2 regions of the Anoxybacillus sp. ST70 genome follow, and region 1 is predicted to be linked to the other one. Evidence: a T-box and tRNA genes for the amino acid it is inferred to sense, from the RefSeq annotation. Region 1 holds a T-box; the other holds one or more tRNA genes.

The links. The T-box of region 1 lies ahead of serS (serine--tRNA ligase). A T-box ahead of a tRNA ligase gene usually reads a tRNA of that ligase, here a tRNA-Ser.
Region 2: it encodes a tRNA-Ser, which carries the amino acid that the T-box ahead of serS (serine--tRNA ligase) is inferred to sense. The anticodon was not compared.

What each region holds. Positions count from the first base shown of each region.
Region 1 covers NZ_JAHZOF010000021.1:481-12,010, forward strand. The annotation lists gene K1I43_RS15060 (YaaC family protein) at 1-331, opposite strand, end outside; gene guaB (IMP dehydrogenase) at 448-1,914, shown strand; gene K1I43_RS15070 (D-alanyl-D-alanine carboxypeptidase family protein) at 2,055-3,332, shown strand; gene pdxS (pyridoxal 5'-phosphate synthase lyase subunit PdxS) at 3,545-4,429, shown strand; gene pdxT (pyridoxal 5'-phosphate synthase glutaminase subunit PdxT) at 4,448-5,026, shown strand; T-box leader at 5,083-5,298, shown strand; gene serS (serine--tRNA ligase) at 5,348-6,622, shown strand; tRNA gene K1I43_RS15090 (tRNA-Ser) at 6,702-6,794, shown strand; gene K1I43_RS15095 (deoxynucleoside kinase) at 6,927-7,595, opposite strand; gene K1I43_RS15100 (deoxynucleoside kinase) at 7,592-8,230, opposite strand; gene tadA (tRNA adenosine(34) deaminase TadA) at 8,363-8,836, shown strand; RNA gene ffs (signal recognition particle sRNA large type) at 8,926-9,190, shown strand; gene dnaX (DNA polymerase III subunit gamma/tau) at 9,300-10,979, shown strand; gene K1I43_RS15120 (YbaB/EbfC family nucleoid-associated protein) at 10,996-11,319, shown strand; gene recR (recombination mediator RecR) at 11,329-11,530, shown strand, end outside.
Region 2 covers NZ_JAHZOF010000006.1:1,505-23,404, forward strand. The annotation lists gene arsC (arsenate reductase (thioredoxin)) at 85-501, opposite strand; gene K1I43_RS09200 (arsenic transporter) at 517-1,815, opposite strand; gene K1I43_RS09205 (ArsR/SmtB family transcription factor) at 1,834-2,163, opposite strand; gene K1I43_RS09210 (YrzI family small protein) at 2,371-2,511, opposite strand; gene K1I43_RS09215 (CobW family GTP-binding protein) at 2,962-3,882, shown strand; gene K1I43_RS09220 (ribonuclease H1 domain-containing protein) at 3,896-4,492, opposite strand; tRNA gene K1I43_RS09225 (tRNA-Ser) at 4,565-4,657, opposite strand; gene K1I43_RS09230 (MBL fold metallo-hydrolase) at 4,709-5,668, opposite strand; gene K1I43_RS09235 (NUDIX hydrolase) at 5,671-6,303, opposite strand; gene K1I43_RS09240 (ABC transporter permease) at 6,303-7,283, opposite strand; gene K1I43_RS09245 (ABC transporter ATP-binding protein) at 7,276-8,187, opposite strand; gene K1I43_RS09250 (SGNH/GDSL hydrolase family protein) at 8,187-8,978, opposite strand; gene glnA (type I glutamate--ammonia ligase) at 9,078-10,439, opposite strand; gene K1I43_RS09260 (cold-shock protein) at 10,711-10,911, opposite strand; gene K1I43_RS09265 (thioredoxin family protein) at 11,101-11,661, opposite strand; gene K1I43_RS09270 (U32 family peptidase) at 11,744-14,209, opposite strand; gene K1I43_RS09275 (DUF6449 domain-containing protein) at 14,311-16,218, opposite strand; gene K1I43_RS09280 (ABC transporter ATP-binding protein) at 16,193-17,092, opposite strand; gene K1I43_RS15940 (GntR family transcriptional regulator) at 17,079-17,474, opposite strand; gene K1I43_RS09290 (nitrous oxide reductase accessory protein NosL) at 17,587-18,255, opposite strand; gene K1I43_RS09295 (DUF6501 family protein) at 18,358-18,567, opposite strand; gene K1I43_RS09300 (hypothetical protein) at 18,582-18,785, opposite strand; gene ilvA (threonine ammonia-lyase) at 18,898-20,106, opposite strand; gene K1I43_RS09310 (manganese catalase family protein) at 20,273-21,169, opposite strand; gene K1I43_RS09315 (YuzF family protein) at 21,187-21,393, opposite strand; gene K1I43_RS09320 (two-component system sensor histidine kinase NtrB) at 21,563-21,900, shown strand, end outside.

The sequences.
Region 1 (11,530 bases):
CTTCGTCTTTAAAAAAATCGTAGTTTTGTTTTTTTCTTTTTCTCGTTGATACTCCATGTGCTAAAACCGATGATGATTCTGGATAATCAGGGTGAATTGTTAATAAGCACGCTTTAAGAAGTTGTACATTTCCATAAAATAATAAAACAGGTTTGATGGCCAAAGGCGCTTCATGAGCCGTATCATAAAACTTTTTCCCATGTTGTAAGTAGTACATAAATGGATAACAATTGTCGTAACTTTTCTTTTCAGCGTCTTCTCGTCCTTCTTGCTTGTAGCGTTCAATTAAAAATTGATGCACAAAATTAGATGAGTAAAATACTTCCCACATCGTATATTCTCCTTATATAATTGATCGAATTATCTAACATTTTCGTGTTTTCTTGACAGAAAAAAGCGAAGTTGATACTCTACTAATTAATATTTCCAAAGTGAGGGGGAAAAACAATGTGGGAAACAAAATTTGCGAAAGAAGGATTGACATTTGATGACGTCCTTTTAATCCCAGCTAAGTCAGAAGTGTTGCCTCGTGATGTCGATTTAACAGTTGAACTAAGTAAAACGTTAAAATTGAATATCCCGATTATTAGTGCAGGAATGGATACGGTAACCGAAGCGGAAATGGCGATTGCAATGGCACGCCAAGGAGGATTAGGAATTATTCATAAAAACATGTCAATTGAACAACAGGCGGAACAAGTCGATAAAGTAAAACGTTCTGAAAGCGGTGTAATTACGGATCCTTTCTTTTTAACTCCTGAACATCAAGTATATGATGCGGAACATTTAATGAGTAAATATCGGATTTCAGGTGTTCCGATCGTCAACAATGCGGAAGAACAAAAGCTTGTTGGAATTATTACGAATCGCGATTTACGCTTTATTCAAGATTACTCAATGAAAATTTCTGATGTGATGACAAAAGAAAACTTAATTACTGCCCCTGTTGGAACAACATTAGAAGAAGCGGAAAAAATTTTACAAAAGTACAAAATTGAAAAACTCCCTCTCGTTGATGATCAAGGTGTGTTAAAGGGACTTATTACTATTAAAGATATTGAAAAAGTGATTGAATTTCCAAACGCAGCAAAAGACGCAAAAGGACGTCTTCTTGTTGGAGCGGCTGTTGGAGTTACTGCAGATACGATGTTGCGTGTGAAAAAACTTGTGGAAGCAAATGTCGATGTTATTGTAGTTGATACAGCGCATGGTCATTCTAAAGGTGTACTTGAGACGGTACGGAAAATTCGCGACACATATCCAACTTTAAATATTATCGCAGGAAATGTCGCGACAGCAGAGGCGACGCGCGACTTAATTGAAGCAGGAGCGAACATTATTAAAGTTGGCATTGGTCCGGGATCCATCTGTACGACACGGGTTGTCGCAGGTGTCGGCGTACCACAAATTACAGCGATTTATGACTGTGCAACAGAAGCGCGAAAATACGGTGTAGCTATTATTGCTGATGGAGGAATTAAATATTCTGGTGATATTGTAAAAGCTTTAGCAGCTGGTGGACATGCTGTTATGCTTGGCAGCTTGCTTGCAGGAGTGTCTGAAAGCCCTGGAGAAACGGAAATTTACCAAGGTAGACGATTTAAAGTATATCGCGGGATGGGCTCAGTGGGAGCGATGGAGAGAGGAAGTAAAGATCGTTACTTCCAAGAAGATAATAAAAAATTTGTTCCAGAAGGTATTGAAGGACGAGTACCTTATAAAGGACCGCTTGCCGATACGATTTATCAACTTGTTGGGGGATTGCGTGCAGGAATGGGTTACTGTGGCACGAAAAACTTAGAAGAATTGCGAGAAAAAACGCAATTTGTGCGCATGACTGGAGCAGGATTAAGAGAAAGTCACCCTCACGATGTTCAAATTACGAAAGAAGCTCCAAACTACTCATTCATGTAATAACAACTAGACAGAGGTGGAAGATTCCTCTGTCTATTTTTTTTTACAAGAGTATGTTAAAATAACGGTTATGTAAAACAGAGTTGGAGGGTTTGAGCGTGAAAACATGGTACAAGAGCTTCATCATTTCCATTGCAGCAATGTTCTTATTTATGGTGACTTTACCGCAAAATATAAAAGCGGAAGAAGACGTACTAAATATTGAAGCAGATGCCGCTATTCTTGTTGAAGCGGAGACGGGGAAGATTTTATATCAAAAAAACATTGATGCGGTTTTAGGAATTGCTAGTATGACAAAAATGATGACGGAATACTTGTTGCTAGAGGCTATTCATGAAGGGCGCGTAAAATGGGATCAAGAATATGCAGTAAGTGAGTATGTATATCAAATTTCCCAAAAGCGCGATTTATCGAATGTTCCGTTGAGAAAAGATGGGAAATATACAGTGCGTGAACTGTATGAAGCGATGGCGATTTACTCAGCAAACGGGGCGACAGTTGCTATTGCAGAAATTGTTGGTGGTTCGGAAACAAATTTCGTTAAAATGATGAATGAAAAAGCGAAAGAGTTGGGATTAAAAGATTACAAGTTTGTCAATGCAACAGGGTTAAATAACAAAGATTTAGGAGGATTGCACCCTGCAGGTAGCGGAGATAACGAAGAAAATGTGATGTCTGCTCGTGCTGTAGCGACATTAGCATATCATTTATATCATGAGTTCCCAGAAATTTTAGAAACAGCAAGTATTCCTCGTAAGTATTTCCGGGAAGGAACAGATGATCAAATTAAAATGGATAACTGGAACTGGATGCTTCCGGGACTTGTTGCAGCATACGAAGGTGTCGATGGGATTAAAACGGGATATACAGAATTTGCAGGATATTGCTTTACAGGTACAGCAGAGCGAAATGGCATGCGCTTTATTACCGTTGTGATGAATGCGAAAACGAATGGAAAAGGTACGCATTTGTCGCGCTTTGAACAGACGAGAAAAATGTTGGATTACGCATTTAGCAACTATACGGTGCAACAATTGTATCCAAAAGGTTATATTATAAAAAAACATAAAACAGTAGCAGTAAAGAAAGGAAAAGAAGAAGAAGTTGCGATTGCAACAAAACAACCATTGTCGCTTGTCATTAAGCGAGGGGAAGAAAAAAAATATAAGCCTGTTGTCGTCATTGAAAAAGAAACGTTAACAGCTCCTGTGAAAAAAGGACAAAAAGTAGGATATATGTACGTGAAATATGAAGGAACAGATTATGGTTACTTAACAAAAGAAAGAGAAAAGGTAGAGATCGTAACAAAGCGGGCTGTAGAAAAAGCAAATGGTTTCGTTTTGGCGATGCGGGCGATTGGTGAATTATTCAGTGATATTTGGAATGGTGCTTCACATGCGATTAAAGGATTATTTTAAAGCTCTCTTTTTAGAGGGCTTTAAAATTTTTATTGTGATTTTTAAAAAAATTGAGTTAAAATAAAAAAATGTAGTTAGTGTTTCTATACTTTTACCTAATAAAAACGTATGCTAGAATATGGATAGTGTACTGCAGTGATGAATAGTTGTCGCTGGGTTGATTTTTCAGTACAATATCACAATAACGATATACATAATGGGAGGAATGAACGGTGGCGGTTACAGGTACAGAACGTGTAAAACGCGGAATGGCGGAAATGCAAAAAGGTGGCGTCATTATGGACGTCGTGAACGCAGAACAAGCGAAAATTGCTGAAGCAGCAGGTGCAGTAGCTGTTATGGCTCTTGAGCGTGTTCCAGCGGATATTCGTGCAGCAGGTGGCGTTGCACGCATGGCTGACCCGACTGTAATTGAAGAAGTGATGAAAGCAGTATCGATTCCAGTCATGGCGAAGGCGCGTATCGGTCATTATGTTGAAGCGCGTGTATTAGAGGCGCTTGGTGTAGATTACATCGACGAGAGCGAAGTGTTGACGCCGGCAGATGAAGAATTTCATATTGATAAACGTCAATTTACTGTACCGTTCGTATGCGGTTGTCGTGATTTAGGTGAAGCGGCTCGTCGCATTGCTGAAGGGGCATCTATGCTTCGCACAAAAGGTGAACCGGGAACAGGAAATATTGTCGAAGCTGTTCGCCATATGCGAAAAGTAAATGCTCAAGTGCGTAAAGTTGTTAGCATGAGCGAAGATGAGTTAATGACAGAGGCAAAAAACTTAGGCGCACCATTTGAAGTGCTGTTAGAAATTAAACGTCTTGGCCGTCTTCCTGTCGTTAACTTTGCAGCAGGTGGTGTCGCAACACCAGCAGATGCCGCGTTAATGATGCATTTAGGTGCTGACGGTGTATTTGTCGGTTCAGGTATTTTTAAATCAGAAAACCCTGAAAAATATGCGCGTGCCATCGTTGAAGCGACAACTCATTTCGAAGATTATGAATTAATTGCTCATTTATCAAAAGGACTAGGTGGAGCGATGAAAGGGATTGATATTTCTTCGTTGCTTCCTGAACAACGGATGCAAGAACGTGGATGGTAATATAAAGGAGCAATGAACATGACGAAAATAGGGGTACTCGGATTGCAAGGAGCCGTACGTGAACACGTACGTTCAATTGAAGCGTGTGGTGCCGAAGCGGTAGTTATTAAAAAGGTGGAGCAACTAGCGCATATTGATGGCCTTATTATTCCAGGCGGAGAAAGTACGACGATGCGTCGTTTAATGGACAAATACGGGTTTATGGAACCGCTGAAGCAATTCGCGCGTGAAGGAAAGCCAATGTTTGGAACGTGTGCAGGCTTGATTATTTTAGCAAAAAAAATTGTTGGTTACGATGAACCACACCTTGGTTTAATGGATATTACAGTTGAACGCAACTCATTCGGACGCCAACGCGAAAGTTTTGAAGCATCTTTAACAATTAAAGGCGTTGCGGACGATTTTATTGGTGTATTTATTCGAGCTCCGCACATTGTTTCCGTAGGAGACGACGTTGATGTCCTTGCGACATATGAGGACCGTATTGTCGCGGCAAGACAAGGACAATTTTTAGGATGTTCGTTCCATCCAGAATTAACGGACGATCATCGCATGACACAATATTTTATAAACATGGTTAAAGAAGCGAAAGAATAAACAGGTTGCATTTTGTTTAAACTTATAGTACATTATTTCCAAGAAAATGATATAAAGAAAAAGCGATGACAGGAACTAGTAACAAGCCCTCTTCCTTTCAGAGAGCCGATGGCTGGTGTGAATCGGCAGGAATGACTTGTGAATCCATCCTGGAGCGAAATGCTGAACGCGTGAAGTTAGTAGGCATTTCCGGTGAGAACCGTTACATGTCTCGAGTGGAAGACACACGTCTTCAACTAGGGTGGCAACGCGGGAATACTCTCGTCCCTTTCTTTTGGGACGGGAGTTTTTTATTTCATAAATCAAAAAGGAGGAATGATGATGTTAGACTTAAAATTTTTACGTGCCAATTTTGAGGAAGTAAAACAAAAACTCCAGCATCGTGGCGAGGACTTAACGGATTTTGAACAATTCGAGCAGCTCGATCGTCGTCGCCGTGAATTAATTGCACAAGCGGAGGAATTGAAAAATAAGCGCAACGATGTGTCACAACAAATTGCCATCTTAAAGCGTGAGAAAAAAGACGCAGACCATCTGATTGCTGAAATGCGTGAAGTTGGCGATCGTATTAAAGTGCTTGATGATGAATTACGAGAAGTGGAACAACAGCTTGAGACGTTGCTTTTGTCAATTCCAAACGTTCCGCATGACTCTGTGCCGATTGGCGAATCAGAAGATGACAATGTAGAAATTCGTAAATGGGGAGAGCCACGTTCATTTTCTTTTGAACCGAAACCACATTGGGAAATTGCGGATCGGCTTGGAATTTTAGATTTTGAACGCGCAGCAAAAGTAACAGGAAGTCGATTTGTGTTTTATAAAGGCCTTGGAGCACGATTGGAACGTGCGTTAATTAACTTTATGTTAGACGTACATGTTGAACAGCACGGATATGAAGAAGTTTTACCACCGTACATTGTGAATCGAGCAAGCATGACAGGAACAGGGCAGCTTCCGAAGTTTGAGGAAGATGCGTTCCGGATCGAGAGTGAAGATTACTTTTTAATTCCAACAGCAGAAGTTCCTGTGACTAACTTACATCGCGATGAAATTTTATCAGCGGACGATTTGCCAATTAAATATGCTGCTTATAGCGCATGTTTCCGTTCAGAAGCGGGATCGGCAGGAAGAGATACGCGCGGATTAATTCGTCAGCATCAGTTTAACAAGGTAGAGCTTGTCAAATTTGTAAAACCGGAAGATTCTTATGAAGAACTCGAAAAGTTAACAAATGATGCGGAACGTATTTTACAATTATTAGGTTTGCCGTATCGTGTGATGAGTATGTGTACAGCTGATCTAGGCTTTACTGCAGCGAAAAAATATGACATTGAAGTATGGTTGCCAAGCTATGGTACGTATCGAGAAATTTCTTCTTGCAGCAATTTTGAAGCATTCCAAGCTCGCCGTGCAAACATTCGTTTCCGTCGAGACCCAAAAGCAAAGCCAGAACATGTGCATACGTTAAATGGATCTGGTTTAGCAATTGGACGAACAGTTGCAGCGATTTTGGAAAATTATCAACAAGAAGATGGAACTGTCGTTATTCCGGAAGTGCTTCGCCCATACATGGGAGGAAAAGAAGTCATTGCATAAGGGGAGAATGCCCTCCCCTTTTTTCATAAAAAGTGTTGACATAGGATAATGATTATGATAAATTAATACATGTCGATACGGAGGAGTACCCAAGTCTGGCTGAAGGGGTCGGTCTTGAAAACCGAGAGGCGTCGAAAGGCGCGCGGGGGTTCGAATCCCTCCTCCTCCGCCACCATTCGAATGTTCACAAAACCACAGCGCATAAAATGGAGATTGTTTATTGAATAATTCGTTACGATATGTAACGAATTTTTGTTTTATATAGGCAAAACGAAAGGATGCCCGAAATGAAGCGAGGGCATCCTTATTTTTTTAATTTGCGATATTGTTCAATCATGTAACCAATTTTTGCGACGATCGGCTCAATCGATTGGGCATCGCGAATAATATCGTATTCATTAATGTTAATGCGCAAAACAGGACAAGCATTAAAACTGTTGATCCATCTTTCATATCTTTCGTACATTTCTTTCCAATATTCAATTGGTGTTTGTTGTTCCATTGGGCGACCGCGTTCACGAATGCGTTTAATGATTTCCTCGAAACTTCCTTCTAAGTAAATAAGTAAATCAGGGTGTGGGAAATAAGGTGTCATGACCATCGCTTCAAATAAACTTGTATATGTTTCATAGTCGACTTTTGACATCGTCCCTTTTTCAAAATGCATTTTTGCAAAAATCCCAGTATCCTCGTAAATGGATCGATCTTGAACAAATCCTCCGCCATATTCGAAAATACGTTTTTGTTCTTTAAATCGTTCTGCAAGAAAATAAATTTGAAGATGGAAACTCCAACGTTTAAAATCAGCATAAAATTTATCTAAATAAGGGTTTGTGTCTACCTTTTCAAAAGAGGTGCGGAATTGAAGTGCATCAGCTAACGCTTTTGTCATCGTTGATTTTCCTACACCAACCGTTCCGGCAATGGTAATAACAGCATCGCTTGGAATATGATATTTTTCTCGTAAATTCATTGTTCTAAGCTCCTTTTAAGAACAGATTGCAGTTCGTTTAAAATGAAAAATCGGTCTTGGTCACGATGAACGAAATCGAGCTCATCTCCGTTAAACCGTAATACAGGAATGTGAGGGTGAGCTTGTTCAAATTGCTCCATTGCTTGTTCGTAAGCATGTGATAATTGTTGCAAATAGTTCGGATCAATATTTTTTTCAAATTCACGACCTCGCATCGCGATACGTTTGAGCAACGTGTGTAATGAAGCATGCAAATAAATGACGACATTTGGTTTTGGCATGTCGTTTGTTAAAATGTCATAAATTTGCACATATTTTTCGTATTGTTTTCCCTTTAACGTTTGTCTAGCAAAGATTAAGTTTTTGAAAATATGATAGTCAGCTACAACCGGTTTCCCATTGCTTAAAAACTTTTTTTCGACATCTTCTAGCTGTTTGTAACGATTGCATAGAAAAAACATCTCCGTTTGGAAGCTCCACTCTTCGATGTTTTCATAAAATTTACCTAAAAAAGGATTCTCATCAACAATTTCTTTTAACAATTCATATTGAAAATAGTCTGAAATGACCTTTGCTAATGATGTTTTTCCAACACCGATTGGACCTTCAACAGTAATAAAGGGCACGTGGGACATTGTGTAACCTCCTTCAGGTGAAACCGTCTGTGTAGACAGACAAAATTTATTTTAACATAAAACGATTAGTCTGTATGTTGCTTTTTTATTTTGATATACTTTATAGATGATAAAAGTACGGGAGTCTCAAAAATGAGAAATGATGAGTATTACATGCATTTAGCTATTGAAGAAGCAAAAAAGGCGGAGAATATCGGAGAAGTGCCAATTGGTGCAGTTGTTGTATACAACGATGAAGTGATTGCGCGAGCTCACAATTTGCGTGAACGAGATCAACGATCAATTGCACATGCGGAGCTTTTAGCTATCGATGAAGCGTGTCGAAAACTAGGTACGTGGCGATTAGAAGAAGCAACGCTGTATGTGACGTTAGAACCTTGTGCGATGTGTGCTGGAGCGATTGTTCTTTCCCGCATCAAGCGGGTTGTGTTTGGGGCGAGCGATCCGAAAGGAGGATGTGCGGGAACATTAATGAATTTATTGCAAGAGCCACGCTTTAATCATCAAGCGGAAGTTGTTAGCGGAGTATTAGCTGAACAATGTGGTGGAATGCTGAGCGAATTTTTTCGACGTTTACGTCAACAAAAAAAAGGAAGAAAAAAATAGAGCGAATTCCAATTAAATTCCATTGTGTAGTCATTGCAATTTATATGAAAAAGAGATATACTTATACTTGCGTTAGCGATAACGCATTGCCGTGCTAAGCGGGGAGGTAGCGGTGCCCTGTACTCGCAATCCGCTCTAGCGAGGCTGAATTCCTTCTTTAGGCTAGTTTGCTGTAGAGTCTGCCTAGAGTAAGTGGTGTTGACGTTTGGGTCCTGCGCAATGGGAATCCGTGAACCCTGTCAGGTCCGGAAGGAAGCAGCAGTAAGCGGACGCTCCCATGTGCCGCAGGGGTGCCTGAACTGAGCTAACTACTCTAGTAACGTCTATGGCAGCTAGTCGACAGAAGGTGCACGGCAATTTACATATTTCTGCACACAAGCACTTGCTCAAAAGGCAAGTGCTTTTTTCATATGTTTTTTAATGATATAATGAATGGGATATGAGCAAAGAGGAGGGCAGTTTCGTGAGTTATAAAGCTTTATATCGTGTTTTTCGACCGCAAAGTTTTAAGGATGTAGTCGGTCAAGAACACGTGACAAAAACGTTGCAAAATGCCCTGCTTCAACAAAAGATTTCACATGCATATTTATTTTCAGGTCCACGTGGGACAGGGAAAACGAGTATAGCTAAAATTTTTGCTAAAGCGGTAAACTGCGAGCATCGTCCAACAGCAGAGCCATGCAACGAATGTCCGACTTGTTTAGGCATTACGAACGGTTCGATTTCTGATGTGTTAGAGATTGACGCAGCATCAAATAACGGAGTGGATGAAATTCGCGACATTCGGGAGAAGGTGAAATTTGCCCCAACGTCGGCACCGTATAAAGTGTATATTATTGATGAAGTGCATATGTTATCCATCGGGGCGTTTAATGCGTTATTAAAAACGTTGGAAGAGCCTCCGAAACATGTGATTTTCATTTTAGCGACAACAGAACCACATAAAATTCCTTTAACAATCGTTTCGCGATGTCAACGATTTGATTTTCGACGCATTGAGTTAAAGTCAATTGTCTCTCGGTTAAAAACGGTTGTTGCAGAAGAAGGTATAGACGTAGAGGAAGAGGCACTATTTGCGATTGCACGTGCTGCTGATGGTGGGATGCGTGATGCGTTAAGTTTGCTCGATCAAGCCATTTCTTTTAGTGACAATCGTGTGTTACTGGAAGATGTGTTAGCGGTTACAGGTGCAGTTTCACAACGAAAAATTGCAGATTTAATTTACGCGATATACGAAAAAAAGACCGTTGAGGCGTTGCGTCTTTTTCAACATTTAATGGAACAAGGGAAAGACCCGAATCGTCTTGTCGAAGATTTAATTTACTATTATCGGGATATGCTTTTATATAAAGCGGCACCTCAACTAGAGGATGTGACGCATCGTGTGCTCGTTGATGAACGATTTCGTGAGCTTTCTGACATGATTCCAACATCGCTTATATATGAAGCGATCGATTTGTTAAGTAAAAGTCAACAAGATATGCGCCTAACGAACCATCCGCGCGTGCATATGGAAGTTGCGATTGTGAAGCTTTGTTATGAGGAGGAACGAGTAATCAAAACTTCGATTTCTCCGGCCTTAGAAGAGAAGGTGAAACAGTTAGAAGAACAATTAGCAAGGCTACAAGAGACAGGTGTAAAGCCCTCTGCTTCAGAAACAAGTGAATCGGTGAAAAAAACAGGGAAAAGTATTCGGACAGACTATAAAATACCGGTGGGGCGCATTCATGAAGTGCTTCGCCAAGCAACACATCAGCATTTATCTCTTATTAAAGGAAATTGGCCACATGTGCTTGAGACGTTAAAAAAGCAAAATAAAGTGTCACATGCGGCATTATTACAAGAGAGTGAACCTGTAGCAGCAAGTGGCGCAGCTTTTGTGTTAAAATTTAAATATGAAATTCATTGTAAGATGGTTGCTGATAATAGTAACTATGTTAAAGATAATTTAGAGCACGTATTATTTGAGTTAACGGGAAAGAAACTTGATACGATTCCTGTTCCTGAAAGTGAATGGCTTCAAATTCGAGAGCAGTTTATTCGCCAACAAACAAATGGGGATGAACAACATGAACAAGAAGATCCATTCATTTCAGAAGCGAAAAAGTGGTTTGGTGAAAACTTAATTGAAATTAAAGAATAATGGAGGAATGATGAAAATGATGCGTGGAATGGGAAATATGCAAAAAATGATGAAGCAAATGCAAAAAATGCAAAAAGATATGGAGAAAGCACAAGCAGAATTAGCAGAAAAAACAGTTGAAGGAACAGCAGGCGGTGGAATGGTTACCGTTATTGCCAATGGTCATAAACAAATTTTAGAAGTGAAAATTAAAGAGGAGGTTGTTGATCCAGAAGATATCGATATGTTGCAAGATTTAGTGCTCGCTGCAACGAATGATGCGTTAAAAAAGGTTGATGAGTTAACTGCACAAACAATGGGACAGTTTACAAAAGGATTGAATATACCAGGATTATTCTAGGAGGCTATTATGTACTACCCAGAGCCGATATCGAAATTAATCGACAGCTTCATGAAATTGCCAGGCATCGGGCCGAAGACGGCCGTCCGTCTGGCGTTTTTTGTGTTAAATATGAAAGAAGATGTAGTATTAGATTTTGCAAAAGCGCTTGTAAATGCAAAAAGAAATTTAACGTATTGTTCATCGTGTGGCCATATTACCGATAAAGATC
Region 2 (21,900 bases), on a different contig from region 1:
CTCTTTTTTATCTGAAAACAATATATTTTCGTTATATTAAGAAAAGAAGCCGGGACGTTTCCTTCCGGCTTCTTGTTTTTCCTCTTATTCTCCTGTTTCGGCAAATCGTTTAATTCGTGCACCAATTTCATCACGGACGCGTTGGAAGACAGCCCATTTTTCTTCTTCTGTTCCTTCTGCTTTTGCAGGATCGTCAAACCCCCAATGAACACGTTTGACATGCGGTGGTGTGACTGGACAATGATCAGCCGCATGTCCACATAATGTAACGACTAAATCGGCTCTGTTTAAAATATCTTCATTGATAACGTCTGATGTTTGATTTGAAATATCGATCCCTACTTCTTTCATCGCTTTGACTGCGTTCGGATTTAAACCGTGGGCCTCAATGCCAGCACTATATACTTCCCATTCATCGCCGAGATATTTTTTTGCCCATCCTTCTGCCATTTGGCTACGGCAAGAGTTCCCTGTACATAAGAAATAAATTACTTTTTTCATCTCAATCGACTCCTTTTAATGAATAATAAGTAACCATATATATAACCCAACGAGAGTAATAAATAACGTTGGGATGGTTAAAATTAAACCATTTTTAAAATAAGTGCCCCACGTGATTTTTACTCCTTTTGTTGAAAGCACATGTAACCAAAGAAGTGTGGCGAGCGAACCGATCGGTGTAATTTTCGGTCCTAAGTCTGAGCCAATCACATTTGCATAAATCAGCGCTTCCCGAATGATTCCCGTCGTATTCGTATCAGCTATCGCTAGCGCATCAATCATGACGGTTGGCATATTATTCATGACAGATGATAAGATAGCTGCGATAAATCCCATGGCAATCGTCGCCATAAACAGCCCTTGATTCGCAGCCGCTTCGATCATATCAGCTAGAATGTTCGTTAATCCGACGTTACGTAATCCGTAGACAACAACATACATCCCGATCGAGAAAAAGACGACAGCCCATGGCGCCCCCTTTAATATTTGTTTCACATGTACAGCCGGACTACGTCTTCCCATCCATAAAAACAATAACGCGACAGCACCAGCAATAAACGAAACAGGGATATTTACAAATTCACCGACAAAATAACCGACTAATAAAACCGCAAGAACGATCCAAGACAATCGAAACATGCGCACGTCTTTAATCGCTTCGTATGGTTGTTTGACATGCGATAAATCATAACGTTTCGGAATGTCTTTTCGAAAATATAAGTAAAGTACCCCGATGCTCGCTGCGAGCGAGAAAAAGTTTGGTACAATCATACGCGATGCGTACTCAGCAAAGCTAATATGGAAGAAGTCCGCAGAGACAATATTGACAAGATTGCTTACAATAAGTGGCAAAGATGTTGTGTCTGCAATAAATCCACTTGCTAAGATGAATGGCAATACGTTTCGTTCATCAAACTGCAATGCACGTACCATGGCTAATACAATCGGTGTTAAGATGAGTGCAGCGCCGTCGTTTGCGAAAAACGCTGCCACAAGTGCGCCGAGAATAGAGACGAATATAAACATGTTCATCCCATTTCCTTTAGCCGCACGCGCCATATGTAACGCTGCCCATTCGAAAAAACCAATTTCATCTAAAATTAAAGAAATGATAATGATCGCAATAAAAGCAAGCGTCGCATTCCAAACAATGTTTGTTACATCTATAACATCTTGGAAATCAACGACTCCAACAAGCAACGCTAATAAGGCGCCCCCGCAGGCAGACCAACCAATGGATAAATTGCGCGGTTGCCAAATGACAAAAACGAGGGTAATAAGAAAAATCAGTGATGCAAGAATAACGGAAAGCAAAAAACCACTCCTCTCTTTTTATTCACACTGCATACGCATTCCTTTTTCCTCAAGTGGACGAATGCGCTCTTTTGGATCTGGCAAATAAGCAAAAATGCTTTGCATCATTGGATAAAACTCATGTTTTTTATTTAGTGAATAAAATACCCACTGCGCTTTTTTTGATTCTTTTACTAAACCGTTGTCTTTTAATTTTCGTAAATGTTGACTAATGGCTGGCTGGCTCATTTGTAACATGTCAACAAGCTCACATACACAGCAGTCTGTTTCGTTCAATATACTGATAATCATCAGTCTAGTCTTATCGCCTAGTAACTTTAACATATTTGCAACTTCTTCGTGATACATATACCTCCCTCCTTCATCCGTTAATCATTATATAATCATATACTTATATGAACAAGTAAAGATTTTGTAAAGAAAAAAGAGCTGATCTATAAGAGATCAACTCTTGTCGCGTAAAACTAATCGTCATCTACCGTCCAAGTCACATTTGTTTTCGAGCGTTGTTGTTTCATTTTTCATTCCCCCTTCAACATGTGTTTGTTTTCCAAATTAAAACAATTGGTACATTGAACATTTTCGATCCATCATCTCTTCTTCAAGTTGATGAATGAGCTGTTCTTGCTTTATTTCTTCAGCCGTCCATATTCGTCGTTGAATAGAAATCGTTAAGAAAAATAAATGAAACTTCATCGCTTGCTCACCTCCTTTCAATAAAAAATCCGCAAGAGAAGATCCCTTTGCGGACTGAAAATAAAAGCCGCAAGGAACAGTACCTTCCTTGCGGCATGTGAGCGCTTATGAAAAGATCAATGATCTTCACACGGGAAGGTTGGACCAGTCTTTCTTTGTTCGATTGTGCAATATGCTACTGTCATTGTCGTCATGGTCCTTCCCTCCTTTTCAAATGATTGGATATAGTAAATTATATACATGATAAGATAAGTTTGTAAATAGATGATAAAAATTTTTCCAAAAAGATTACAAAGATATGTATATGAAAGAAAACAAAAGGTATGCAAGGACAGATGCATCATTTTTTCTCTTTTAAGCAAATTGCCCATCGATGCACGATATATTTTTCTTGTGCTATGCATTACTTTTGACTATGATCAAAAAAGAACATGTAGAAAGGAGAACTTTATGAAACATACAGACATATACATCTTATCTGGATTTCTCGGAAGTGGTAAAACGACATTATTAAAGCGACTACTACAAAATGAAAACGAGCGTGGACGGAAAGTGGCTGTGGTAATGAATGAAATCGGTCAAGTATCTATTGATTCGCATGCCGTTTTAGAAGATGCTGTGTTAAGCGAATTATTAAGCGGCTGTGTATGTTGCACCATTCAAGATCAATTTGAAGTAGAGCTTTATTCCCTCCTTCAAAAACATGAGTTAGATGTCATTTATATTGAAACGACAGGGGTAGCACATCCTGTTGAAGTACTCGATGCGTGTATGTCGCCATTGTTTGCTGGTCGCATTCAAATGGGGGGGATTATTACGACAATCGACGCAACACGTTGGATGAATCGTCAACAACTCTCCATTCCCCTGCAAATGTTGTTAAAAGAACAAGTTCGTCACGCGGATGTATTAATTGTCAATAAGACAGATATATTACGTCCGGATGAACAAGCGAAATTATCGTTTGAATTACAAACGATCAACAGCGAGGCGCGCACAATTTTCACAACGTTTTCTAATGTGCGAATGGAAGATATTCATTTGTTATCGAAGCGGATGAGAAACGAGCATGAGCGAATGAATATCGAAAGACTACGCATTCAAACATACGTACATACATTTACAAGTCCAATTGATTTAGACGTGTTCGAACACTGGGTACGACAACTTCCTGATACTATTTACCGCATGAAAGGATTTTTACGCTTTACTCATACAAGTGGAGTTTATTCCTTTCAGTATGCATACGGCACACCGCTTTATATGAAAGAGGAAATGAATGTCCCGTTACATTTTGTCATGATCGGTGAACAATTGGATAAACAAAAATTAAAACAACAACTCGATGACATGCAAAAAGGAGAAGGTTAATATCCCTCTCCTTTTACTTTCGTCCAAAGTCTGCTTTAATTTCTCCCCATTGCTCGGTTTCCCATTTCATAATTTCATTTGTATAATGGTGCGTGCGCAGCCACGCTTCAGCACGTTCAACAAGTTGCCAGACACGTTCTGTTTCAGCGTTGCGAACGAGCGTTGTATTTGCTTTTTTTCCTTTTACCCATTTTATAGCTGTTGCCGAATCAGAATAAATCGGCAAACTTTTGTTTTGTTGTTGTAACCATGCTAATGCGTGGACAATGGCTAAAAACTCCCCAATGTTATTTGTTCCGATCATCGGTCCAACATGAAACAACTCTTTCCCTGTTTTCGTATGTACTCCTCGATACTCCATCCATCCTGGATTTCCGCTACATGCCGCATCTACGCAAATACTTTCCTCTACATAGTTCGTTGCAAGCACTTTATTTTTTTTCGTTCGGTTTACAAACGGACCAGACGCAAATGCTTGTTCTGCTTCTTCTTTCGATGAAAATGAGCGATATTTTGCCCCTGGAACGCCAATGACGTACGGTTTACACTCGTCCCAAGAAGAAAAAATGCCTGTTTTCGTCCCTTCCCAAACGACATAATATTTTTTCAAATTGTCACATCCTCGCAATTGAAATAAAGAAACAAAGTTGAAGATTACAAAGAAGGAATAAAAGAGGAGATATGGCGGAGGAGGGGGGATTCGAACCCCCGCGGGCTTTGACACCCCTATCGGTTTTCGAGACCGACCCCTTCAGCCGGACTTGGGTACTCCTCCGTATCAGTGGGGTGCCAAAGAAATTATAGCGAAAACATGATTTTTCGTCAATTACCTTTTTTGTTTCTCCATATAGTCAACAAGACCCATTGCACACACTTGTAAATCGAGTTGAAGTATTTTATATACATCAGCATCATCAGGTACTTGCTGTTTGCGCAAAAATGTTTGGATATGATCAAATAAACGATTGGAAACAGCCTCTGTTTTTTCTGTAAACGATTGATTCATTTGCTCATTTACAATCTCATGACCGATTTGTACAAAGAGCGGTAACCAGTAATGAAGTTGATCCCAAACTACTTGTGTATGTGTTGACATACCAAAATGACCAAAATATATTCGCTCTGGACGCAACGTCATAAATCTTTCAATCGATGCGCGCATCGCCTCGGGATCAAATTGATTTGGCGATGTAGACGGCAGGTATAACTCTACACCATACGAAAGCAATTGAGGATAAAAGACACCGGCTGTATCGCCTGTAAAAATGCCGTTACTTTTTTGATCATAAATAGAGAAATGGTGATTTGCATGCCCTGGTGTATGAAGAAACGTTAATGTACGATTTTTTCCGATTTGTAACGTTTCCCCATCTTCTTTTACAATTAATCGCTCTTCAGGAATGGGAACAATCGGGTCAAATAAAGCATCAAACGATTCACCATAAACGGCTTTTGCCCCTTCAATGAGACGAGATGGATCGACCAAATGGCGCATCCCCTTTGGATGAACAAATACGCGAGCATTTGGACAATGTTTTAATAATAATCCAGCTCCACCAGCATGATCTAAATGAATATGTGTAACGATAATATTTTTTACATCGTGTAAATCAATAGAGAGTGCCTCTAGTCCTTTAAGTAAATGCGGGATAGACGGGCTCGCACTTGTTTCAATAATTGTCACTTCTTCTTCATGAAAAACATACGCTCCTGTTCGTTGGGCAGTTTGTAGATCATATAAATCAATAAGTGAAATGCCAAATCCTAAATCAACAGGTTGTCCCATACTTATTCTCCCCTCGTCTGTTCAATAAGTCTAGCGAAATGATAAACAATTTTTGCGGTTAATCCCCAAATGACTTTGTCTTTGTAGTAATAAAAATGTTCTTCTATTTGCCTTGGTCGCCAATTATACTGTCTTCCTCCAGGAATATCGTCAAATGGAAAATCGTCTTCAGGCTTTGGTTCGAATTGAACACGATATATTTGTGGCTTCGTTTCAATAAAAAAAGATAACGGGACGGTAAATACATCTTCCACTTCTTTTTTATTAATTTGCATGTGTGCGTTATTCACAAATGCAACAAACGGATAAATGACCATCCCAAATGGTGAAAGCACATAATCAAGTGGAACGACATGTGTAATATGTTCTGTTTCAATCCCCAACTCTTCACATGTTTCCCGAATGGCTGTTTCTTGTGGATTTTGATCACACGGATCCATTTTTCCACCCGGAAAACAAATTTCACCGGGCTGTCGACGCAATTGAAATGAACGTACTTCAAATAAAACAAACACGTCATCGTGTTGACGGATAAGTGGAAGAAGAACAGCATATGTAGCAAATTTGTCGAAATCCATAATTGTTGGTGTTCGGTGTCGTAATGCATCCATTGCCGTATAAATCATTTTTTCCATTAGTAAACATCCCTTTTCGTAAATACGTAAAACGAAACGATTAGTGCACCAAGCGCCCAAATGGCGAGTACAGTCATTGAAAAAGAAAGTGTCATCCCATCAATCGGTGGCGCCATTCCACTAATGTAACTTGTGAGTCGTAAATTTACCATAAACAAATATTTTGCAGACTCCCACGATGATACCATACTTGATAAAATTGCACCTGAAATAAGAGCAGCTAGCATAATTCCCATCACTGCGGCTGTACTACGTATTAACACGGATAACATAAACGTAAGTGTACCGACGACGAGCGAAACAAAAAAAGCGAGCCCGAATTCAATAAGCAAGTATTTCCATTGGGCAATAAGATGAACAGTTGTTGTATTTAATTCTTCGCCTTGAATCGAAAATCCTGTTAAAAGCGGCAAATTCCATCCACCATATCCAAATACAATGCCAGAGATAGCGTATGATAATAGAGCGACAGAAAATACGATAAACGACGTAGATAAAATCAACGCTATATATTTGCTCATTAAAACTTTCCATCGTTTCACTGGACGTGTCAACAGCAGCTTGATTGTTCCGCCGCTTGCTTCTGACGAAACGAGATCAGCTGCAATGACCATAACGAGAAGCGGTAAAAATAACTCAATGGAGTTTTCAATAAACATGCGCATAAATGTTGGAGCACCGGGTGCCATTGGATTAATATTGTTGTCTAAATAATATTGTTGTTGCTGTAAACGGATTTTAAGAAACTTTTTCCACTCCTCAGAAATTCCTGTTGAGTTTAAGCGGTTTTGTGTGTCGATGATTTGTTGTTGTAGCTGTGTACGCCAATCTGTCGTTCCGATCCGTTCTCGAATCGTTTCGATTTGTTTAAATTGCGCGTATGTAAATAAGCTAACAAGAACAGCAACGATCGCTGCGATAATAAACAAGCGTTTTTTACGAACAATTTTTAACATTTCATTGTATACAAGATTAATCAATCGTTTCCCCTCCCGTTAATTCAATAAATAAGTCTTCTAGTGTTGGAAGTTTGCGTTCAATTCCACTGACATATACTCCTGCTTCAATTAAACGAGCATTGCAACGCGCAATCGTTTCGTTTGATTCATACATTGTCACGAGCGCTCCATCTTTTTCACCAAGCACAGTCGTTTCATTTTGTAGTATTTGTTTTGCTTTATCTACCGGATCAACGCTCCAATATGTCCGAGCTTGTTCTTGTAGCAAATGTTCGACCGTATCAATACGAATAATCTCTCCTTTAGACATAATCGCCACACGGTCACACATGAGTTGTATTTCACTCAATAAATGCGATGAGACGAGCACACTTAACTGTTCTTTTTCAGCAAGCGAGCGAATAAACTGTCTCATTTCACGAATGCCGACAGGATCTAAACCGTTTGTTGGTTCGTCTAAAATAAGCACCGTCGGTTTTCCAAGTAGCGCTTGCGCAATACCGAGGCGTTGACGCATGCCGAGCGAATACGTACGAACAAGATCATGGATCCGATTTTGTAGACCGACGAGTTCAACCACTTCTTGAATGCGATGAGCTGTAATTCCTGGAACCATTCTTGCGAAGTGTTCAAGATTTTCCCAACCGCTTAAATACGGATAAAGTTCAGGGTTTTCAACGATACACCCTATATGTTGGATCGCTTTTGTAAATTGTTTTTGTAAATCATAGCCGCAAATTGAAATCGTTCCAGCTGTCGGTCGAATTAATCCGACGAGCATGCGAATAGTCGTTGTTTTTCCTGCGCCGTTTGGACCTAAGAAGCCGAACACTTCCCCTTTTTTTAACGAAAACGAAAGTCCTTTAATAATTTCTTTTTTTCCGATTGTTTTTCGTACATGTTGTACAACTAACGTTTCTTCCATTATTCTTCTCCTTTCGTTAACGTAATAAGTGAGGCAACACGTTCACCGATTCGTTTATATCCTTCTTTATTAGGATGAAATTTATCTGTATATAAATAGTCGTTTACTTGCAGTTCAAACAAGTCATATGTCGGCACACAAATAATGGATTGATAGTCGGCTGCTACTTCAGATGCTGCATAATTCCAACTACGTACAACGGCAGATGTTTCTTTCCCATTATCTAAATCATTGAACGGATTATATAAAGCAATATAAAATACGGGCGCATCGTTGTTTACTGTGCGAACAAGCTGAAAAATCGTACGTAGCTGCTGGACAAATTTCTCTTTTTCTTTTTCTAATTGCGTAGTGGATAAGTCTCTCAATGCTTCACCACCGCGAAATAAGTCGTTTCCTCCGATCGTCATTAAAATCATGTCAGCTGCTTTTAATTGCCGCTGCACTTCTTTTTGTTTCAGTTGGCTAATCAATTGCGCAGATCGTTGCCCTTTAATGGCTAAATTGGTGAATTGGACATGTTGATTTGTCCGTTTTTTTAGTTCATCTACAACATAGCCAACATATCCTTTTCCTGTCTCATCTCCCGTCCCGCGCGTTAATGAATCGCCAAGTGCGACAATGAAAAGCGCATCGTTTTTCTTTGTGTTTGCCGTTGTTTGCTTTGGTTGTTTTATTGAGGAGGCTTCGTAAAAAAATTGATCTTGAATAGTGACGATTAAACCGATCGTCCATAGCACTGTTGTTGCGGCACAAATCGTTACAATCATTCCGATGATTCGTTTAGACACAATACCACCCTTTCGTTATGTTCTATGTATCATCATAAACGATTTGTTGTTTAAACACATAATGAAAACATGCAAAAAAGCGAGCACAATCGCCCGCTTTTAAAATTTTGCTTGATAATGTTCAATCTCCCAAGCATGAACAGCTGTCCGATAGCTATCCCATTCGTTCTTTTTCATTGCGATATATTCGTTAAATACATGGTCACCTAATGTATGACGTCCAATCGTTCCGTTTTCTAATTCTTCAATCGCTTTCCCTAAACTACCTGGAAGGTTTTCAATACGAAGCTCTTTACGACGTTCATTCGTCATATGGAAAATATCTTCGTCGATTGGTGCTGGGCAAGTGAGCTCTTTTTCTACTCCATCAAGCCCTGCCTCAGCAATAACTGCAAATGCTAAATACGGATTGGCAGATGGATCTGGACAACGAAGCTCAACGCGTGTTGCCAATCCTCGTTTTGCAGGGATGCGAATTAATGCGGAGCGGTTCGATGCCGACCACGCAATATAACAAGGCGCTTCATATCCCGGGACGAGACGTTTATACGAGTTGACTAATGGATTCGTAATGGCTGCGAAACTTTTTACGTTGTGCAATAAACCGGCAATAAATTGATATGCCGTTTCAGATAATTGATTGTCATCCGCTGGATCAAAAAACGCATTTTCTCCATCTTTAAATAGCGAAATGTTTACGTGCATACCTGAACCGTTAATACCGAAAATCGGTTTTGGCATAAATGTGGCATGCAATCCGTATTTTTTAGCAATCGTTTTTACAACCCATTTATATGTTGTGGCATTGTCAGCGGAACTGAGCGCATCTGCATATTTAAAGTTAATTTCATGTTGACCTTCAGCCACTTCATGATGCGAAGCCTCAATCGTAAATCCCATTGCTTTTAATGCACGATAAATGTCTAAGCGAACTCGTTCCCCGAGATCTTTTGGTGATGGCTCAAAATAGCCGCCGTTATCTTGTGGTGTTGTTGTCGGATTCCCATTTTCATCCGTTTTAAACAAGAAAAACTCTAATTCAGGGCCAACGGAGATCGTATATCCTTTTTGTTTCGCTCGTTCAACTGTTTTTTTCAATACGTTACGTGGATCGCCGTCAAATAACGTTCCGTCTGGATTCATCACAGAGCAAAGAAAACGTGCTTCTGCATACCCCTCTTCTACTGTCCATGGTAGTACTGCAAATGTTTGTAAATCAGGGAGTAAATATAAGTCTGAGCGATTGATTGGGGAAAAACCTTTAATAGAAGATCCATCAAACATTATTTTTCCTTCTACTACATCATCTAGTTGTTCTGCTGTCACTGTGACGTGCTTTAAAACACCTTCAAGATCAACAAATTGTAAATGTAATAGTTCCACATGTTTTTGTTTGATGATTTCTTTAATTTGTTCAAGCGTCGAAGTGTTTGTTTGTTCAGAGACGAGAAGTTCACTCATGTTACATTACCTCACATTCTTATGTATAGTTTTATAACATGAGTTTATTATATGGAATCATTCATCATTTTTCAATAGTTTTTTTATCAAATTTTCTGTATTTTTATTTAAAAAAATACACGCTCATCAAGAGCGTGTTGAACAAACAAAAACGACGGAAACCCTACCTCTCTTCCGTCCTTGCAGCTCCGAAGCTGCGCCAGTGAGAATTTGTTTCGTTGCATATAAAAACGGGATCTCACGAAAAGCGAGACCCCGTACGTTTGACTATTTATGCTTTTTGGACGTTTGCCGCTTGCGGCCCACGGTTGCCATTCACGATGTCAAATGTTACTTTTTCGCCTTCTTCCAACGTTTTGAATCCAGTACCTTGGATCGCTGTGAAGTGAACGAATACGTCTGTACCTCCGTCCGTCTCAATGAATCCAAAACCTTTTTCTGCGTTAAACCATTTTACTTTACCTGTGTTCATGTGAAATTCCTCCAAAACAATTTTAAAAATTGACCACCGTTTCATTACTCATAAAACAAAAGCTACACTTTCGCCAAGTCCTTATAAGATGAACCTGACAAAGGTGCAGCTTATAACGATCATTGATATAACGAACGAAATGGTACTTCTTAAGTATATAGGCTTGAAATAAAAATGTCAAATGTTTTTTTATTTTTCTTTCCATTTGATGCTGCAACCGATGCTTGGCTTCTGTTCTTTCGGAACAGGTTTCCCTAAAAGCAATGCATCTAAAGCGGTACGAACAGAAGATCCAGTAACTGGGATTCCGTTACTTGGTCGTGAATCATCGAGTTGACCACGGTAAACACATTGTAATGCACCGTTGAATATGTAAAAGTCTGGCGTGCATGCAGCTTGATATGCTTTTGCTACTTCTTGTGTTTCGTCAAATAAATACGGAAACGGATATCCAAACTGTTCGGCTACCTCTTTCATTTTTTCTGGCGAATCATCTGGATATTTTTCTACATCATTTGAGTTAATGGCAATAAATGAAATCCCTTTTGGTTGATAATCGTTGGCGAGACGGACAAGCTCCTCTTGAACATGTTTAACAAATGGGCAATGATTGCAAATGAACATGATTACTGTTGCAATATCCGATTTGACGTCTTCTAATCGAACGATTTGTCCGTTGATCACGTTGACAAGTTCAAACGATGGAGCTTTCTCTCCTAGTGGAAACATATTTGATTCAACAGCTGGCATACAAATCACCCTTTCTTTTTTCGTTCATTTACTATTATAGCAAAATGTACAAATAACAAAAAATAAGCGAGCTTGAGCCCGCTTATTTTTTGATTAGCTGTCCTCGTGTAACGCCGAGTTGATTAATGGCTTTTAATGTGCGCCATACGCTTGTTCCGCTCCGTTCGCCTTCGAGCGCTTCGCGATATAATGTGATGACTTCTTCTACTTTTTTCGCTGACTCTTCCAAAAACTCGACACGATACGAGCGAACACCAAGGGATAAAAAGTGTGGAATATATTCTGCCCCAGATTGTTCAATGGCATTGTACACTGTATTTCGGCAGCCGATATCCACACGAACAGGATGAAGCATGTCAATACGGTCACGCAACGATACGCGATGTTTTTCACATGGTCGTCCGCAGTTCGTAAAATCGGTTCCTTCACTTAAAAATGTACAGTATACACAATGTTCAGTGTGAAACATCGGTAAATGTTGATGAATAACAATTTCCATATGTTCTGTTGGTGCTGCTTCAAGTAAATCAATCATTTGTTGAATATTTAAATCGTATGAAGGAGTAATCCGATCGAGCCCTCGAGATAAAAACAACTGTGCAGCTAGATGATTTGAGATGTTAAGCGAAAAATCTCCAATTAACGTTTGTTCTATTGATTGATCCGTATAATACTGCACCGCTCCTAAACTACGAACTAAAATGGCATCTGGTTCAGCTTTTAAAATCCCTCTTAAAATTCCATTTTCCCCAGGCATATGAATGCGCGTGGTAGCTAAAGCGATCGGTTTGTTTGTTGCTCGTGCAATCTGCACAGCTTTCGGATAATCGGTTGTAAATTCGAAATCCGCATACACCATTTCTACATCTGTATCACATGCCGCTTCGACTTGTTCGAGCGTACGACAAAGCGCCATTAAAGAAGGGTTCTCTGCTCGTTGTTTTTGTCGATAAGAAGATGTTAAATCAACGGCTTGCTTGATGTATAGCCGCGGACGTTGTCGCTTTTCAATAAGCTGTTCAACGGCTTGTCTTCTTATTCGGTTTAATTCTTTAACCGGAAGAATAACATTACCTGTGATATGCATATAAACGTCTTGTAATTCAAAAATTGTTCCGCCTAATCTCCCGAATTGCTCTTTTATAAAATCTAATGTGAGCGGACGCTTTTGCGCAACATCTAACATTTGCTCTGATTGAACGATTACTTCATTTCCTGTCGTTTCATCGCGCCAAGTTGAAATGAGCGGTTTTCCTGTTTCACCGTACACATGCACAGTTAGAGGAAACAACTGATATGGCCGCTCGGTTTCAAATGTTTTACGCAAACGACGATCAAGCTCTTGATCGCTCGTTTTCCAAATGCGATCTCCGACACGCACGCGCGTTAAATTGACGTCATGTCGACCAGGGACAATTTCAACAAGACCTTTTTCCACTTCCCCCTCCACTTTTTTCCCGTGTTTTCGTAAATCGTATACGCGGCCGCCTTCTTCTTTTTCTTCTGGACGGCCTGCATCAAATACGATGCCATCCCCACGTTTTAATGGGGCTTGCAGTTCACATAAAACACCGTCTTTTAATACTTTTTTGACCGTTCCAAGAAATACACCACGGCTTTTCGGGAATGTTCCATCAACAAGCTGTTTGTTGTTTGTTCCTTTTAAAAAGCCATGTGTAAATCCTCGACTAAAGCTTTGTTGTAGCTCACGTATTTCTTCTGTTGAAGGAGTATAATGGCGTCCTGCTAAATATTCATCAATAGCTTTTCGGTATTTGCTGACAACATTCGCTACATATTCTGGTGACTTTAATCGCCCTTCGATTTTAAACGTACTTACTCCTGCTTCAATGAGTTCTGGAACGAGATCAAGAGCAGCTAAATCTTTTGGCGAAAGTAAATAAGCCACGTTTCCCATTTCTTTTTGCTCGCCATCAACGATTAAATCGTATGGAAGACGACAAGCTTGAGCGCATTCTCCGCGATTCGCTGAACGCCCACCCCACATTTCTGACGTTAAACATTGCCCGGAATATGATACACAAAGTGCTCCGTGAACAAATACCTCTAAAGGAACGTTCGTTTTCTCAGCAATTTTTTGAATATGTGTTAAATTATTTTCACGACCAAGTACAACGACTTCTAAATGGTAAGGCTTTAGAAATTCAACAGCTTCTGGAGATGTAACGGTCATTTGTGTTGATCCGTGAATCGGAAAATCAGGCGACAAATCGCGGATGAGTTTCACAAGTCCTAAATCTTGGACGATCAGTGCATCTACTCCTGCATCTATACATGCTTCAACGAGCTGTTTTGCTTCTTCTAGCTCATTTTCAAACACTAAAATATTAAAAGTAACATATCCACGAACATTGTATTTATGCAAATAAGCCATCACATCTTTTAATTCTTCCATACGAAAGTTTTTCGCCCGTACACGTGCATTATATTTATCCACACCAAAATAAACGGCGTCTGCTCCATTGGCAACAGCGGCACGAAGACAATCCCAATCTCCCGCTGGCGCTAACAGTTCAATTTTTCTCACAGCTAGTCAACCTCTCTATTTTTTATCATGAACAACAATATATTACCGAATATCCTCCTCGTTTGCCAACAAAGAAAAAAAGACCTGAACGTACAGGTCTTTTAATGAACAAATGGAGGAACAAAATCTTTTGAAAACGCTTGAATGTCAATACGACCATTTTTATAGTAAATACCTAAAATATAATCTCCTTCTCTCCAAGTAGCCATTTGTAAGCATTGTTCAATCTTTTCTTTATCGTGAATGACCATTGTTGCTTTTTCTCTCTCAATCATTTCAGGTGTCCAGTCATACTGTGGAACTTGTTTTGTGTTTTTAATAATTTTGATTTCAGCAATATCATCAGCTGTCACTCTCGCTTGTTGTAATAAACCGCGATCTTGTAGCCATTGTTCAATCAGATGGTACGATTTTCTCCATTCTATTCCTTGTTCTTCGTATTTTTCATACAAAATACTAATTGTACCCCAACTGCGATTTATTGTTGTTTCATCAAACGTTTCGTGTAAAAGTTGTTGTTGTAAGACTGCTAAAAATGATTCAATATCAGCACGATCTTGCAAGCGAACGACTTTATCTTCTGAACCAACTCTGATTTGTAAGACATCTTTAAAATTCGTCTTACGTAAAATCGGATAATGATTCTTTTTGAACTCAATGGAATTAAAAATCGGCTTATAAAATTGATTGTATAAATTCGTTGGAACAGTATATTCGCGAACGATTCGTTTTCCATTTTTTAAGTCATAGCCGATAACAACATTACGTCTATCGTTAACTGGATATGTTCGTTGTTCAATAAGGTGTTGATGAAATAAATAAATATTTCTAATATTTTCCTTTTCGTAGTAAAAGGCGTTTTCCTCGTCTATTTCATCGTTTTCCAAAAAGTATATGTGGTCACCGAAATATGCTCGTTCAATTTCGTTTAATGACGGTTGATACGTCTTATATCCAAATAGATCAAATGTAAATAATAAACCAACGATACTGATAAATACCACATATCCGATGTATTCTTTCCAACGACTAAATACACGCCACGTTTTTGCTAAAATCATGCGGGCGATGATGTAACCAAATAATGATGAAAATACGTATCCAAAAATCACCCAACTCATCTTTTGTTGCATCTGTCCAAAATATGCTCCACCGACAAGCATGACACAAAACGTGAAACCGTATGTAAATACCGGGCGGAGTGGGCGAAAGACAATCGCATCTGTTGCCATTTCAATATGTCGTTTTTTGTACAACCATACACTAAGTCCATAAAAAATAAAAGTCAGCACAGCATATATCAATATTTCGAGCGGTTGGATTCGTTCTGTCTCCCAATTTAGTGCTTGAATAAAAGGAATCATCTCATTCAAGCTAGAAGATAAATAATATTCGTATGCAAAGCCGTACAAAAAATATTTCAAATTAAATATAAGTAAAATAAATATTCCAGCAGGGAAGAAAAAGAGAATGTAAGCAAACATGCCTTGCAAAATGGACATGCCAGTAAGCATTCCGACAAACACAGCTCCAGAAAATAATAATAAATTCATCGCGACGGTACTAACAAACCAAATAGCTACATGTTTAAATGAATATAAAGGAACCGGAAGGAACGGCTTCATGACGATTAAACATATTGCAACGATTGTGATGGGCACGATTAAAATAATCATTCCAACAACAATATGTTGAAGAAACAGCACCTCCCGTTTGATTGGCAGACTATGCATGTGGTCAGCTGATCGCTTCACTTGCATATAACGAAATAAAAAAATAGCGAGTAAAATAGGGAGTGTGAACATCAGGGCAAACTGAATGATACTTCCAATATCGAATATGCGCCCTGTTTGATGATGCATAAGCCAATCTTTGTTTTCGCTCATCATAAAAATATGAATAGGCAAAGCAAAAAGTAAACCGATGAAATAAATAAGTGAGACCCAACCGACGTTGCGAACAATTTGAGTAAATATTCCACGATTAAACAAGAATGTTTTCAATGGCATATCCTTGTTCCCCCATTTCATAAATAAATATTTCTTCTAACGTTAATGGTAATAAATCAAACAAAATTGGTTCATGCTTTTGAATATGTGCAATGATCTCTTCCTCTTTTCCACGAACAATACAAAGTAAAACGCTACCACGCTGTTCTTGATAAACAACATCCATGTGTTGAAAAAAAGAAGAAGGAGCTTGCCCATGAAATGCCACTTGGACTTTATGAATATTGGTTTTTAAATTATCTAGCTCTTTTTCAATGATGAACGAACCGTGGTGTAACATGCCAATACGGTCACATAAATCTTCTACTTCAAATAAGTTGTGCGAGGAAATAACAACAGTCATTTCCCGTTCCGCTACGTCCTGAAATAAAATGTTTTTCACTTTTTGTCTCATGACAGCATCTAGCCCATCAAGTGGTTCGTCTAAAATAAGCACATCAGGCATAGTAGAAAATGCTAACCAAAATGCAACTTGTCGCTGCATTCCTTTTGACATGCGGTGAATTTTTTTGTTTACGTCAATTGGGAATAGTTCTTGCATGTTGCGGAAACGTTCTTCGTTCCATTTTGGATATATATGACGATAAAAGTCAGCCATTTGTCGAATTGTTGTATGTGGGAAGAAATAGAGTGCATCAGGTAAAAAAATGATTCGTTCTTTTTGCTTGATGTTTTCGAAAATCGGCTCACCATCAATAGTAATCGTTCCTTTGTCTTGTTTATAAATACCTGCAATCATTTTCATCAGTGTTGTTTTTCCAGCACCATTTGATCCAAGTAATCCATAAATCGACCCTTTTGGGACGGAAAATGTCACATCTTTAATCGCCTCTAATTCTCCAAATCGCTTGCTTACATGATTAATTTGAATCAAGTTCCTCTCCTCCTCGCATCGTGCTTTGTGCACGTTCCACAATCGAAAAAATATGTTCTTTTTTTACCCCGATATAAAATGCTTCTTGACATAGTTTGAATATACTTTCTTCTAGCTGTTTTACTTTTTCATCGTAAATGGCCTTTTTTTTATTAGCGACAAAACTCCCTTTCCCGGGAATAGAGTAAATGTACCCTTCTCTTTCTAATTCTCGATATGCTTTTTGAATCGTATTTGGATTAATCGTTAATTGTTTCGCTAGCAAGCGAACAGACGGTAGTTGCTCATTTGGTTTTAACACATCATGAATGATCATTTCTTTCATTTTTTCTATAAGCTGTTCATAAATCGGTTTTCGGCTTCGTAAATCAAGATCAAACACATCGCCACCTCCTCCCTACCTGTGCTAACTGTAACAACTGTATTATATTAAATAATACAGTTGTTGTAAATAGTTTCTAAAAAAATTAAAAAGCCGCCCAAAAGGCAGCTTTTTAATTATGGCTGTGTCCATCGTTGTTCATATTTCCATCTTGATGACCATCTTGTTGCATATTGTCGCCATGACCGTGACCTTGTCCATCATTTTTATTTTGCATCATTTGTTTCTTTTTCATATAACGCTCATGAGCAACTTGATCAACATCTTCCCAAGATACAATCGTTGCATTCGGTTGTTCACTTACAAACTGTTCAGCATCTTCTTTCTTCGCAAAAAACGCATATCCATAGTTCATTGGTGTCTTAATGTCAGCTTTCACCACTGTCGCGTTTTGTAATTCAATCCATTCTAATGTGTTGTAATCGCGTACATATTTCTTTGCAGCTTCACCGTGATCGCGCTCATAGTTAAATAAACATCCGATGTCATCAAAAAACAAGACGTCACCGTTTTCTGTCGCAGATTTCGCTGTAAATTTGCCGAGTTCATGTTCTTTTGGATATACTTTCATGTTACAAAACACACATACAGTGTTTTCATCAGGTTCAGCCATTGCTGCTTTCGCAAATACATCTTCTTCATTTGACTGTTCCTTGTTTTGTTCTGTTTGTTTTTCCTCTGCTTGTTTTGTTTCTTCTTTCTTTTCCTCCGCTTGATTGTTGTTACATCCTGCTAGAGCGAAGAAAAGTGCAGCGATTAACAGTACGATCCATTTTTTCATTACTAACGATCCCCCTCATTTTCATTCAATCCGTAAGCTAGTATAGTACATAATTGTGAAATTTATTTGAGAAGGTTGTGTAGAAAATGAAAAAAAGCGGCATTACACCGCTTTTTCTGTAAAATAATGCTTATAATATCCCCCAACTTTTCCACGGTTATCAATAATAAAATAAAAATCATCCGTTTCATTTTTCACTTCATACTCTTTTCCAGGTGTTAATACGTTATGTACAATGTATTTTTCAGCATTTGTATGGTTGCACACAACCGTTTTTATCGTTGGTCTTTCATGCCAGTTTAAATGAATCATCATTGATTCCTCCTTCAAGATCCTTTATATTTATTTAAAAATTTAGCAAGTTCATGTAGCGCTTGTAATACCGCAAAATGTTTATCGTTTCCGCTCGCTTGCGCTGTCGCCACATCTTTAAACTTAGCATGCGCTTCGTATGATCCATTTTTTTTATATACATCTACTCGCACAGGTCCTCTTGGATGCGGAACGATAAAAAACTCTATTTGCTTCATTTATTCTCCCCACCTTTAGTGACAATCATTTATTTAATTTAATAATAGTAAAAAATAAATCAGTTTAAAAGCATTGTTTTACGCAAAGGAAGAAAATTTACAAATTACATGTTTAGTCTAGTCGGCGGATCATGTATCCAGATTCGATCAATACACGCTGAATTTGATCAATATGCTCGCTATTTTTTGTTTCAAGGGAAAATCGAATTTCTGCTTGCCCTGGAAGAACATTTGTGCCCATTCGTTGATGATCAATGGACATGACGTTCGCTTCTAAATCTGCGATAATTCGCAACAATTTATTTAACTGCCCTGGTTTGTCAGAAATGACTGTCGAAAATGTGACGAATCGTCCTGATTCAACGAGCCCTCGTTCAATAATTCTTGAAATGAGTGTGACATCGACATTTCCACCACTTAAAATGGCTACAACATTTTTTCCTTCAAGTGGGATTTTTTTATACAATAAGGCTGCTAGTGAGCAAGCCGCAGACCCTTCAACAAGCAATTTATTTCGCTCGAGCAAATATAACATCGTCCGTGAAATATCTGTTTCTTCTACGCAAACAATATCATCAACATATTTTTGTATGTATGAAAAAGTTAAATCTCCAATTCGTTTCACAGCAATGCCGTCCGCAATCGTATTGGATGGCGTAATGACAATCGGTTGATTATGTTGTTTAGCTGCTGTTGTGCTCGCGCAAGCAGCAGATTCCACGCCGTATACACGAATAGCTGGATTTTTTTGTTTCATCGCAATCGCTATACCAGCTAGCAATCCCCCACCTCCAACCGGGCAAATCACTGCGTCAATATCGTCTAGTTGTTCAAATAATTCTAGCCCGATTGTTCCTTGTCCAGCAATGACAGCTGGATCGTCAAAAGGATGAACAAACGTCGCTCCTGTTTTTTGTTGGAGGTTTCTGGCGTATTCTAACGACTCATCAAACACATCCCCATATAAAATCACATTTGCGCCGTAACTTTGTGTCGCTTGAATTTTACTTAATGGTGCCCCTTTAGGCATGACAATTGTGCATGGAATACCGATCATTCTACTTGAATAAGCTACCCCTTGTGCATGATTACCGGCTGAAGCAGCGATAACTCCCCGGCTTTTTTCTTCATCACTTAACAACATAATTTTGTTGTAAGATCCGCGTACTTTAAATGAACCTGTTTTCTGTAAATTTTCTAACTTCATGTATACACGATTATTCGATAAACGACTAAATGTTTGTGAAAATTCAAGGGGGGTTTTATGAACGACCGCTTTCATTCGTTGTTGAGCTTCTTGAATATGTTGTAGCGTAATCAATGGTTTTCATCCTCCTTTGTGTCCTTTTTATTATATTTGATTTGAAGAGGTGCAAGCAATTGTCTCTTGTTTCTTTCTCTTTTTTGTTTTACATTGATTATTTAGAACATAGTTTTATTATAAAAATGAACCCAAAAAAAATGCTATGCGCATAGCATAGCTTATTTTACAAACCGGCTGATTTTTGAAGGCGCTTAGCAATTTCAAGAAAGTCCTCGTATGAAATGCCGGGGGCAAATGTTTCCTCCACTGCTTCTAAATCTGGAATCGGTGCACCTGATGGCGTCCCTTGAATGACCTCGAGTTGTCCTCCATCAAGCGGATGTGTTCCTTTCCAAATTTGTTTAACATCTTGAAAATCATGTTCGCTAAACGTATATAGTCTTCTATGCCACCCTTGCGCCTCGTACTTTTTTGCCGCATCAAATTTATCGTTACTTAAATTCGGAATCGGCAACATTTTTGTGACATCCACCCCTGTAACAATTTGAAGTGCTTTGGCATAAGCGATGACGTGCACACCTCCTCGGACAAGTAAATAGCCGATCATTTCTCGTGCGACTGGATGATCGGTCATCTCATATACTCTCATTTTATGTGTACGTGCTCCACACTCTAAAAAGAAATTGTGCAATAAATCTAACACTAAATTTCCACTATTGAACACGTAGTCACCTGACCACGATTTTCCCATCGAATCTCCAGGCAATGCTGTTTGTGCCGTTGCAATAAAATGATACGTATTTCGTTGATCTACCCCGTTTTGCATGGGTGTAATATCAGGAGCGCCTTCATGTGTGGTTCCTGTTAAGCATAAGTTTATAGCTGTTGTAACGAGCTCGACATGACCTAATTCTTCTGCGGTAATACTTGCAACTAAATCGTAAAAAGGCTTCAATTTTTTCTTTTCCCGAAAATTGAATGACTGAAACAAGTAATTGTTTAACGTTGACATTTCTCCAAATTTTCCACCGAGTAACTCTTGAACGGCCGCTGCTGCATTAGCGTCTGCATACGTAGATTTTGGCAACTCAATTTGAAGCTTGTTTATTCTTGTAAACATTGAGTCCCCTCCTTTTTTTATTTCGGCATAATCCAAACGATTTGCTGAATGCGGACAAAAAAGAGGGTGTCGTTACTTTTTAATACAATATGATCAGGCTTCACATCTTGAATAATGCCTTGCACATTTCCGCGCACCGTTTCAATGATGACTTCTTTTCCTCTAATCGTTTGCAAGGTTTGATAAACATAAGGATCGATGAAAGACATAAACTGAGGTGTCATTTTCCTTCCTCCTTCTCGTTTATTCTTTCCCATCTTATTCTCATATCTTGTTGTTTATCACATTTTTCATTTAGAACATAGTTTTATAAAATTTTATTTACATACTAGCCGAGCCGTTCATTTTGCGTTAAACTTCAACATAGGAATAGTGAAATAAGGAGTTAGAAGGATGGAAAGTCATGAACAACTAAAGCAAAAAATAAATGAGCTTGAAGAAGAAATACGCTTATATAAACGCTTTGTGGAACACATTTCTTTTCCGTTTTCATACGTTGATTACGAACTTGGAAAAATAATAAAAAAAGAAAGAAATATTCCTTCCCCAACGGTTGAAACAATAGAGAAGGAAAAAAACAAAACATCTATTTTGCAATGGAATATTGATTTGCAAAAAGACTATCCATTTGAACAAGTGGAACAGTTTTTATCACCTATTTTTGATCTTGTTTCTCACCATATCGTTTTCGTGGATGCTGAAGGAAAAATTACATTATGTAATTTACAGGC